2 regions of the Kitasatospora sp. NPDC029312 genome follow, and region 1 is predicted to be linked to the other one. Evidence: riboswitches for the same ligand, from Rfam matches in the RefSeq annotation. Region 1 holds a riboswitch; the other holds the start of a gene.
The links. A riboswitch is a leader RNA that binds a small molecule or an ion and turns the genes downstream of it on or off. The one in region 1 is predicted to bind glycine.

Region 1 (5,040 bases):
TCGTAAACGCCGTGGGTCGACGGGTAGGTGACCATCAGCACGGACAGGTTGTCGCGGTGCTGCTCGATCTTGGCCTTCAGGTCCTCGACGTCCACGTCACCGTCGACCAGGGTCTTCACCACGACCACGCGCATGCCGGCCATCACCGCGGAGGCGGCGTTGGTGCCGTGCGCGGAGGACGGGATCAGGCAGACGTCGCGCTGGGTGTCGCCGTTGGCGTGGTGGTAGGCGCGGACGGCCAGCAGGCCGGCCAGCTCGCCCTGGGAGCCGGCGTTCGGCTGGATCGAGACGGCGTCGTAACCGGTGACCTCGACCAGCTGCTGCTCCAGCTGGCGGATCAGGGTCAGGTAGCCCTGGGCCTGGTCGATCGGCGCGAAGGGGTGCAGCTGGCCGAACTCCGGCCAGGTCACCGCCTCCATCTCGGTGGTCGCGTTGAGCTTCATGGTGCAGGAGCCCAGCGGGATCATGCCGCGGTCGAGCGCGTAGTCCCGGTCCGACAGGCGGCGCAGGTAGCGCAGCATGGCGGTCTCCGAGCGGTGGCTGTGGAAGACGGGGTGGGTCAGGTACTCGTCCTCGCGCAGCAGCGCGGCGGGCAGCGTCTCGGCGGCCTCGGCGACCTCCACGGCGGGGACGCCGAACGCGGCCCAGACGCCGGCCAGGTGCTCGCGGGTGGTGGTCTCGTCGGTGGAGACGGAGATCCGGTCCGCGCCGTCCTGGTGGACGTTGATGCCGTGGGTGCGGGCGGCGGCGGCGATCTCGGCGGCGCGGCCCGGGACGACGGCGGTGACGGTGTCGAAGAACTCGCCGTGCAGCAGCTCGACGCCGCCGGCCCGGAGGCCCTCGGCGAGAGCGGCGGCGTAGCGGTGGGTGCGCCGGGCGATGTCGGCCAGGCCGTCCGGGCCGTGGTAGACGGCGTACATCGAGGCCATCACGGCGAGCAGCACCTGGGCGGTGCAGATGTTGCTGGTGGCCTTCTCGCGGCGGATGTGCTGCTCGCGGGTCTGCAGCGCCAGGCGGTAGGCGCGGTTGCCGTCGGCGTCGACGGAAACGCCGACCAGGCGGCCGGGCAGCGAGCGGGCGTACTCGGCGCGCACCGACAGGTAGCCGGCGTGCGGGCCACCGAAGCCCATCGGCACGCCGAAGCGCTGCGAGGTGCCGCAGGCGATGTCGGCGCCCAGCGCACCCGGGGACTTGAGCAGGGTCAGCGCCAGCAGGTCGGCGGCCACGGCGACGATCGCGCCCAGCCCGTGCGCCTGCTCGATCACCGGGGCGAGGTCGCGGACCACGCCGGTGGCACCCGGGTACTGCAGCAGGAGGCCGAAGACGCCGCGTTCGGCGACCTCGGCCGGAATGCCGTCGGACAGGTCCGCGACGACGACCTCGACACCGGTCGGCACGGCGCGGGTGTTGATCACGGCGATGGTCTGCGGCAGGGTCTCGGCGTCGACCAGGAAGACGCCGCCCTTGACCTTGGTGACACGGCGCGCCAGCGCCATCGCCTCGGCGGCCGCGGTGCCCTCGTCCAGCAGCGAGGAGCCGGAGGTGGGCAGGCCGGTCAGGTCGGAGACCAGGGTCTGGAAGTTGAGCAGCGCCTCCAGGCGGCCCTGCGAGATCTCCGGCTGGTACGGGGTGTAGGCGGTGTACCAGGCCGGGTTCTCCATGACGTTGCGCAGGATCACCGGCGGGGTGAAGGTGCCGTAGTAGCCCAGGCCGATCATCGGCTGGAGCACCTGGTTGCGGCTCGCCAGCTCGCGCAGCTCGGCGAGGACCTGCGCCTCGCTGCGGCCGGCGGGCAGGTCCAGGGCGGTGATGGAGCGGATCGCCTCGGGAACGGCGGTGGCGGCGAGCTCGTCCAGGGAGCCGTAGCCGACGGAGGCCAGCATCTTCTCCTGGGCGGCGGCGTCGGGGCCGATGTGGCGGTTCTCGAAGGGGCTGGCCGACTCGAGCTCGGTGAGGGTCGAGGCGCCGGTGGGGCGTCCCGCGTTCGGCTGGGCGTTCATGGTGGTCGAGGCCTCCTGGTCACGGACCGGCGGGGGCACGCACGCCGACGGGCCTTCCGCTGCGGACGGCGGAACGGCTCGGGCGGACGAACCCGAAAGGCCTCCCCCTCTGTCATCGGGACCTGAGAGCTTCGCCCGCACGTCGCGCTGTCGGCGCTTCGTCGGCTTGCACCGTCGGTGAGGGTGGTGATCGTCGGCTTCCGCGCCGGCGATCCTGCCCTGCTTTCCAGAGTGACCTAGCCCGCACGGTACGGATGCCTGAGAGATTCCGGGGAGGGTTTGCTCCTTCGGCGCCCCGACCAGCGGTTTTCGCGGTCGTGGACTCTCCCGAGCGGGCTCGGCGGTCGCCGCCCAGGGTACCAGCGGGAGGCCTTCCGATCACGGGTGCGTCTGGTCACTCGAGGTCTACGCGCGTCCCCCGGACGGCCCAGCACCAAGCCCGTCCGGCGCACCCCGGTCGCGTCGGTCCCATTCATGCCTTTTGGTGTGAAGTGGCGGACGGGACGGGTGCTCCGACCGCCGTACCTGCGGGAGTTCCGTAGGCGCAGCGGACTGGAGGAAAGAGTGCAGACCGACATCGACCCCCGGGATCTCATCGGCCACAAGGCGGTCGACCGCAACGGCGACAAGATCGGCACGGTCGACGAGGTGTACCTGGACGACTCGACCGGCCAGCCCGAATGGGCGGCCGTGCGGACCGGCATCTTCGGCCGGGACGCCTTCGTCCCGCTCACCACGAGCGAGTTCTCGGGTGACGAGCTCCGGGTGCCCTACGACAAGTCGCTGGTCAAGGAGTCGCCGGACTTCGGCGTGGGCCAGCACCTGTCGCCGGCCCAGGAGCTCCAGCTCTACCGCTACTACGGCCTCGACACCCCGGTGGACGCCCACGCCGCCACCGAGGAGCCCGCCCGGACCGCCCACCAGCCCGACCTCGACTTCGGCAACACGCCGGTCGTCGCGGCGGCGGCCACCACGACCGCCACGCCGTTCGCCTTCCACTCCGCCGAGCCGGGTCCGACCGCGGTCGCCGCCCCCGGCACCGTCGGCACCGACACCACCACCACGGAGACCCACGTGCCGACCCCCTCCGCCCCCGCCATGGCGGCCGCCCCGCTCGTCGAGCCGAGGCCGCAGCCCGCGCCGGCCGCGCCCGCCCCCGTGCCCACCCCCGCGCCGGCGCCCGCGCCTTCCGCCGAGGCCGGCACCTCGGCCCTGACGGCCCCGGTCGAGATCACCTGTCGCGAGGAGCGGCTCGACATCACCACCGAGTGGCACGTCCTGGGCACCGCGAAGCTGCGCAAGTACGTGACCAGCGAGCAGGTCGAGCGCCGCGTCCCGGTGGTCCGCGAGCGGGTCCGCGTGGAGCGCGTGCCGGTCAGCGACGCCGAGCGCGCCACCCTGAGCGACAAGGAGATCGCCGAGGACGTCGAGGAGGTCACCCTCCGCGAGGAGCGCCCCGTGGTCCGCAAGTACCTGGCCCCGATCGAGCGGGTGCGCCTGGTCGTCGAGCGCTACACCGCCGAGGAGGTCGTCCAGGACGAACTGCGCCGCGAGCACGTCGAGATCCACGACGACAGCGCCCCGGCCACGAACGGCGCCCACCACGACTCCCCGCACCCCATCGTCTGACCCCCGCGACTCCCCCAGGGCCCCGGAATCCCTCCGGGGCCCTCGTCGTGTCCGGCCCCACTACCCCGCTTTGCCAAACCTTAACCGCTCGATATTTGACACTCTGAAGTATCTCCGGGCATATTTACTTCAGTTCATTCACTATGTACGGGAGGAAGCAACCGTGAGTGAGGCACCACAGCCCACCACCGCGGCCGAGAAGCAGAGCAGCGCCCGGGTCCTGCCGGCCCTCATCCTGGCGATGCTGTCGTTCAGCGTGGTGCAGACCGCGGTCGTCCCGATCCTGCCCTCGCTGGCCAAGGAACTGGACGTCTCCACGTCCAACATCACCTGGCTGATGACCGCCAACCTGCTCTCCGCAGCCGTGCTGACTCCTCTGCTGGGCCGCTTCGGCGACCTCCGGGGCCGTAAGCCCATGCTGCTCATCTCGCTGGCCGGCCTGGTCGCCGGATCCGCCCTGGCGGTCAGCACCCACTCCTTCACCTGGCTGGTCGTCGCCCGCGTCCTGCAGGGCGCCGGCGGTGGCGTGATGCCGCTGGCGATCAGCATCGTCCGCGACGAGCTGCCCAAGCGGAAGGTGACCGGCGGCGTCGCCGCCATCAGCGCCTCGATGGGCGTCGGCTCCGGCCTCGGCCTGGTGGCCACCGGCCTCCTGCTGGAGCACTGGAACTACAAGTCGATCTTCTGGATGGGCCTGGTCTTCGGCCTGATCGCGATCGCCCTGGTGGCCCTGCGTGTCCCGTCCGACCCGGTCACCGACAAGGACGGCGGCGCCGACCCGCTCGGCGCGATCACCCTGGCCGCCTGGCTCTCCGCCCTGCTGGTCGCGGTCAGCCAGGGCAACCACTGGGGCTGGACCTCCACCAAGACCCTCGGCCTGTTCGCCGTCGCCGCCGTGGTCGCACTGGTCTGGGGCATCATCGAGACCAAGGTCGCGCACCCGCTGGTGGACCTGAAGATGATGTCCCGCCCGGCCGTCGCCTTCACCAACCTGGCCGGTCTGCTCATCGGCTTCGGCATGTACGGCTCGTTCATGGTCATCAGCAACTTCTCCCAGACCCCGGAGAAGCTGGCCCACTACGGCTTCACCGCGACCGTCCTGCACGCCGGCGTGATGCTGCTGCCGTCCGCGATCGGCTCGATGGTGGCCGCCCCGCTCGGCGCCATGCTGATCGCCCGCCGCGGCCCCCGTCTGCCGCTGGTCCTCGGTGGTGTCCTCGGCGCCATCGCGATGGCCTACCTGGCCCTGCGTCACAGCCACGAGGGCGACATCTACACCGCCTCCGCCATCTTCGGCCTCGGCATCGGCCTCGCCTTCGCCGCGATGCCGGCCTTCATCAACGGCGCCGTCCCGGTCGAGCAGAGCGGCATCGCCAACGGCATGAACTCCGTGCTGCGCACCGTCGGTGGC
Region 2 (5,040 bases), on a different contig from region 1:
CGGCGGGTACGGGCCGGCCGGCGGCCGCCCCGCCTCCCGGTCGAAGAACGGCCGGGCGTTGGCCCGCATCCACAGCGCCACCGGGTCGTACTCGTCCGCCATCGCCACCGTGGACACCGCGAGCCCCTCCGGCGCCACCGCGATCGCCCGCTGCATCAGCGCCCGCACCGCCTCCACGGCCGGCGGCGAACTCTCGTACAGGTCCAGGCCGATCGCCAGGTACGGCTCCCCCACCGTCGGCCGCACCCAGGCCCGGCGCAGCGCCCGCACCGCGCGCACCTCGCCGGCCTGCCGCTCCAGCAGCGCGAAGAACTGCTGGGCGTTCACCTGCGGCTCGCTCAGCTTCAGGGGGCCGGCCGGCAGCCGGTCCAGACCGGCGGCGATCCGCCGCAGGTCCGCCCACGGCACGCCGACCCCGCCGCCGGGCGCGTGCGGGTTGAGCCACAGGCCCCAGCGGGTGCGGTACAGCGAGGCGGCGATCTCCCGCCCGGAGATGACCTCGTGTGCTCGGGCCCAGCCGGAGGCCGTCAGCTGCTCGGGCGAGGTCACGGCCGGCGCGTAGCCGTGGCCGCTGATCTCCATGTTCCCGTACTGCGCGTCCGGGCTGCCCGGCGTGCCGTGCCAGAGCAGCATCCAGACCTGGCCGTCGGCGAGCGCGTGCAGCAGCCGCTCGTACGCGTCGTAACGCTCCGGCGCGACGTCGCGCAGGGCGCGCTCCAGCGCGCCCGGATCCGCCGGGCGCCCGGCCGGCGCCTGGCCCCAGGGGCCCGGCCCACCGCTTCCCGCTCCCGCACTCATGCGCCCACCTCGCCGCGCCTCTTTCCTCAACCCAGCCGGCCCGTCAGCCGTCTGCACGCACCCTATGGCGCGGCACCGGCCGCCGCCACGGCGACGTGCTCACGAACGATCCCCGCTCACATCCGCGTGTAGAAAGGCAGTACCCGGGTGAGCAACCACTCGACCACCGGGTCCTCGGCGAGGTCGAGCAGCACGAGGTGGACGCCGCCCGGCAGCGGCGCGGTTCCCAGCGCCCGGCCGAGCGCCTCGTTCACCGCGCCCGGGTCCGCCGGGGCGGCCGGATCCAACTGGACGCCCACGAACATCACGGTCGGCTCGCCCTCGATGCTGGCCAGTGCCCGGCGCGCGGTCAGCACTCCCGGCAGGGCCGACAGTTCGGCCCGGCAGGCGGCCAGGAAGTACTCCGGGTCCTCCCCCGGCACCGGCTCGCGCAGCGCCACCCGGCCGCCGGTCGGCGCCGCCGGCTGCTGCTCCCAGCGGTCCTCCCGCGGCCCGCGGCGCAGCTCGGCCACGCCCTGCGGCGGCACCGGGATGCCCACCGCGGCCTCGGGGTTGACCGCGATGCCCACGCCCAGCGGCAGTCCTCGGGCGAACTCCCAGGCCGGCGCTATCGCGAAGGCCATCCCCGGCGCCTGCTGCAGGAACACCTCCTGTGAGGAGAACACCGGCACGTACGGCTCCCCGGCCAGTTCGACGGTCGGCAGGTCCAGCGACTGCCCGGCCGGATCGCCCCCGGCCGGCAGCGGGATCCACACCTGGCTGCGGGCCAGCACCTCGATCACCCGCGGCGTCGCGCCCGGGTCGCCCAGCGCGGCCGTCAGCACCTGCTCCAGCTCGTTGGCCGGCCAGGCGCCGCCCGGCGGCACCGACTCCGGCCCGCCCCACCCCTGCTGCTGCTCCACCGGGTACTCCATGCGCCGCCGATCCGCCCTCGTGCCGGTCGGCCGCCCACTGCTGCGCCGACGCGCAGAAGTCTAGGCCGCGGGCAGGGTGCCGGTGGGGCACGGGTGGCGCAGGGGTTCGGTATCGGGCGGGGTGACCGGGCCCCCCTCCCCCCGCGCGCGTGGACGTGCCATGATGTGCGCGTCCGACGGCATGCGCCGCGGGCCCCCACAACTCCATACCGGCCGCTCGAACCCGCGCGGGAGAGCCCGGAGTGCCGCTCAGGCGGTACGGCCGGCGCCGAAGGAGCAAGTCCTCCCCGGAATCTCTCAGGCCCCCCTACCGCACGGGTTAGGCACATCTGGAAAGTGGCGCTCGGCCCTGTCGCGCGCCCACCCACGGTGCAAGCCGCCATGCTGTCCTGGATGCTGGAAACAGCTGCGGGCAGGTGGGCGGTGAAGCTCTCAGGTTCGACGACAGATGGGGAGACCCACGCCGCCGCATGCCCGCGCGCAGGGTCGGTCCCCGAGCGGGTCCGGTCCCGGCGCGTGCACCCCTGAGTGCCCCGACCGAGGAGTTCCTGGCCATGTCGTCCCTCCGCCTGACCGCGCTCGACGCGCTGCACCGCGCCCTCGGCGCGACCATGACCGACTTCGCCGGCTGGGACATGCCGCTGCGCTACGGCAGCGAGCGCGAGGAGCACCTCGCCGTCCGCACCAAGGCCGGTCTGTTCGACCTCTCGCACATGGGCGAGATCACCGTCACCGGCCCGCAGGCCGGCGAGATGCTGGACCACGCGCTGGTCGGCTTCGTCTCCGCGCTCGGCGTGCTGCGCGCCCGCTACACCATGATCTGCGCCGAGGACGGCGGCATCCTGGACGACCTGATCGTCTACCGGCTGCGCGAGGACGCCTTCCTGGTCGTCGCCAACGCCTCCAACGCCCAGCTGGTCCTGGACGAGCTGATCGCCCGCGCCAAGGGCTTCGACGCCGTCGTCACCGACGACCGCGACACCTACGCGCTGATCGCCGTCCAGGGCCCGGAGTCCACCGCGATCCTGGCCGGGACCACGGACGCCGACCTGCCCGGCCTGAAGTACTACGCGATCCTCCCGGCCCGGGTGGCCGACCGCGAGGTGCTGCTGGCCCGTACCGGCTACACCGGCGAGGACGGCTTCGAGATCTTCTGCCACCCGGGCGACGCCGAGGACGTCTGGCAGGCGCTGACCGCCGCCGGCGAGGGCCGCGGCCTCGTGCCGTGCGGGCTGTCCTGCCGCGACACCCTGCGCCTGGAGGCGGGCATGCCGCTGTACGGGCACGAGCTGTCCACCGACCTCACCCCCTTCGACGCGGGCCTGGGCCGGGTCGTCCGCTTCGACAAGACCACCAACGACGGCGCCTTCGTCGGCCGCAAGGCGCTGGAGCAGGCGGCCGCCGCGGCGGAGGCCAACCCGCCGAAGGTGCTGGTCGGCCTGGTGTCCGAGGGCAAGCGGGTGCCGCGCGCCGAGTACACCGTGGTCTCCACCGAGGGCGCCCCGATCGGCCGGATCACCTCGGGCGCGCCGTCCCCGACGCTGGGCAAGCCGATCGCGATGGCCTACGTCGACGCCGCCCACGCCGCCCCCGGCACCACCGTCGCGGTGGACGTGCGCGGCACGCACGAGCCGGTCGAGGTCGTGGCGCTGCCGTTCTACAAGCGCGCCCGCTGAGTCCGTCCGGCCGGGCCCGCGCGGCCCGGCCGGCACCCGCTTTCCCCATACCCGCACGTCGAAGCCGTCCGCGTGGCGGCCCGCTTCGTCGTACCCGCTTCCCATCCTGGAGAATGACGCCATGAGCAACCCCCAGCACCTGCAGTACACCGAGGAGCACGAGTGGCTGACCGCCGCTGATGACGGTGTCTCCACCATCGGCATCACCCAGCACGCCGCCGACGCGCTCGGTGACATCGTCTACGTGCAGCTGCCCGAGGTCGGCGACACCGTGACCGCCGGCGAGACCTGCGGCGAGCTGGAGTCCACCAAGTCGGTCAGCGACCTGTACTCCCCGGTGACCGGCGAGGTCACCGAGGTCAACCAGGACGTCCTGGACGACAACGGCCTGGTCAACAGCGCCCCCTTCGAGGGCGGCTGGCTGTTCAAGGTGCGGGTGGAGTCCACCGGCAAGCTGCTCAGCGCGGACGAGTACGACGCCTTCGTCAAGGCCTGACCCGTTCGTGACCGGGCGGGCCGCGCGCACGCCGGCCCGCCCCACCGCCCGGCCGTCACCCGGCACCACCCCTTGCGAGGGCGCGCTCGCACGGCACCCCTGATCCTCCTCCTCCCGGGAAGACCACACCATGACGGTTCTCAACCAGTCCCTGCACGCCCTCGACCCGGAGATCGCCGCCGCGGTCGACGCCGAGCTGCACCGCCAGCAGACCACCCTGGAGATGATCGCCTCCGAGAACTTCGCCCCGGTGGCGGTCATGGAGGCCCAGGGCTCGGTCCTCACCAACAAGTACGCCGAGGGCTACCCCGGCCGCCGCTACTACGGCGGCTGCGAGCACGTCGACGTGGTCGAGCAGATCGCGATCGACCGCGTCAAGGCCCTGTTCGGCGCCGAGCACGCCAACGTCCAGCCGCACTCGGGCGCGCAGGCCAACGCCGCCGCGATGTTCGCGCTGATCCAGCCGGGCGACACCATCCTGGGCCTGAACCTGGCCCACGGCGGTCACCTGACCCACGGCATGAAGATCAACTTCTCCGGCAAGCTCTACAACGTGGTCGCGTACCACGTGGACGAGAAGACCGGCCAGGTCGACATGGCCGAGGTCGAGCGCCTGGCCAAGGAGCACCAGCCGAAGCTGATCATCGCCGGCTGGTCCGCTTACCCGCGCCAGCTGGACTTCGCCGAGTTCCGCCGGGTCGCCGACGAGATCGGCGCCCTGCTCATGGTGGACATGGCGCACTTCGCCGGCCTGGTGGCCGCCGGGCTCCACCCGAACCCGGTGCCCTACGCGGACGTGGTCACCACGACCACCCACAAGACCCTGGGCGGCCCGCGCGGCGGCGTCATCCTGTCCAAGGCCGAGCACGCCAAGAAGATCAACTCCGCGGTCTTCCCCGGCCAGCAGGGCGGTCCGCTGGAGCACGTGATCGCGGGCAAGGCCGTCGCCTTCAAGGTCGCCGCCTCGGAGGAGTTCAAGGAGCGCCAGCAGCGCACCCTCGAGGGCGCCAGGATCCTCGCCGAGCGCCTGCTGCGCGAGGACGTCGCCGAGGCCGGCGCCACGGTGCTGTCCGGCGGCACCGACGTCCACCTGGTCCTGGTCGACCTGCGCAACAGCCGGCTCGACGGCCAGCAGGCCGAGGACCGCCTGCACGAG

Region 2: linked by a shared signal. The riboswitch ahead of gcvT (glycine cleavage system aminomethyltransferase GcvT) and the one ahead of gcvP (aminomethyl-transferring glycine dehydrogenase) in region 1 are both predicted to bind glycine.

What each region holds. Positions count from the first base shown of each region.
Region 1 is NZ_JBVHXY010000020.1:109,724-114,763, forward strand. Features, by position in the region: gene gcvP (aminomethyl-transferring glycine dehydrogenase) at 1-2,000, opposite strand, end outside; glycine riboswitch at 2,103-2,235, opposite strand; glycine riboswitch at 2,237-2,340, opposite strand; gene ACZ4WV_RS18590 (PRC and DUF2382 domain-containing protein) at 2,565-3,629, shown strand; gene ACZ4WV_RS18595 (MFS transporter) at 3,793-5,040, shown strand, end outside.
Region 2 is NZ_JBVHXY010000002.1:317,716-322,755, reverse strand. Features, by position in the region: gene ACZ4WV_RS02910 (enhanced serine sensitivity protein SseB C-terminal domain-containing protein) at 1-798, opposite strand, end outside; gene ACZ4WV_RS02905 (enhanced serine sensitivity protein SseB C-terminal domain-containing protein) at 915-1,700, opposite strand; glycine riboswitch at 1,931-2,035, shown strand; gene gcvT (glycine cleavage system aminomethyltransferase GcvT) at 2,267-3,388, shown strand; gene gcvH (glycine cleavage system protein GcvH) at 3,510-3,884, shown strand; gene glyA (serine hydroxymethyltransferase) at 4,015-5,040, shown strand, end outside.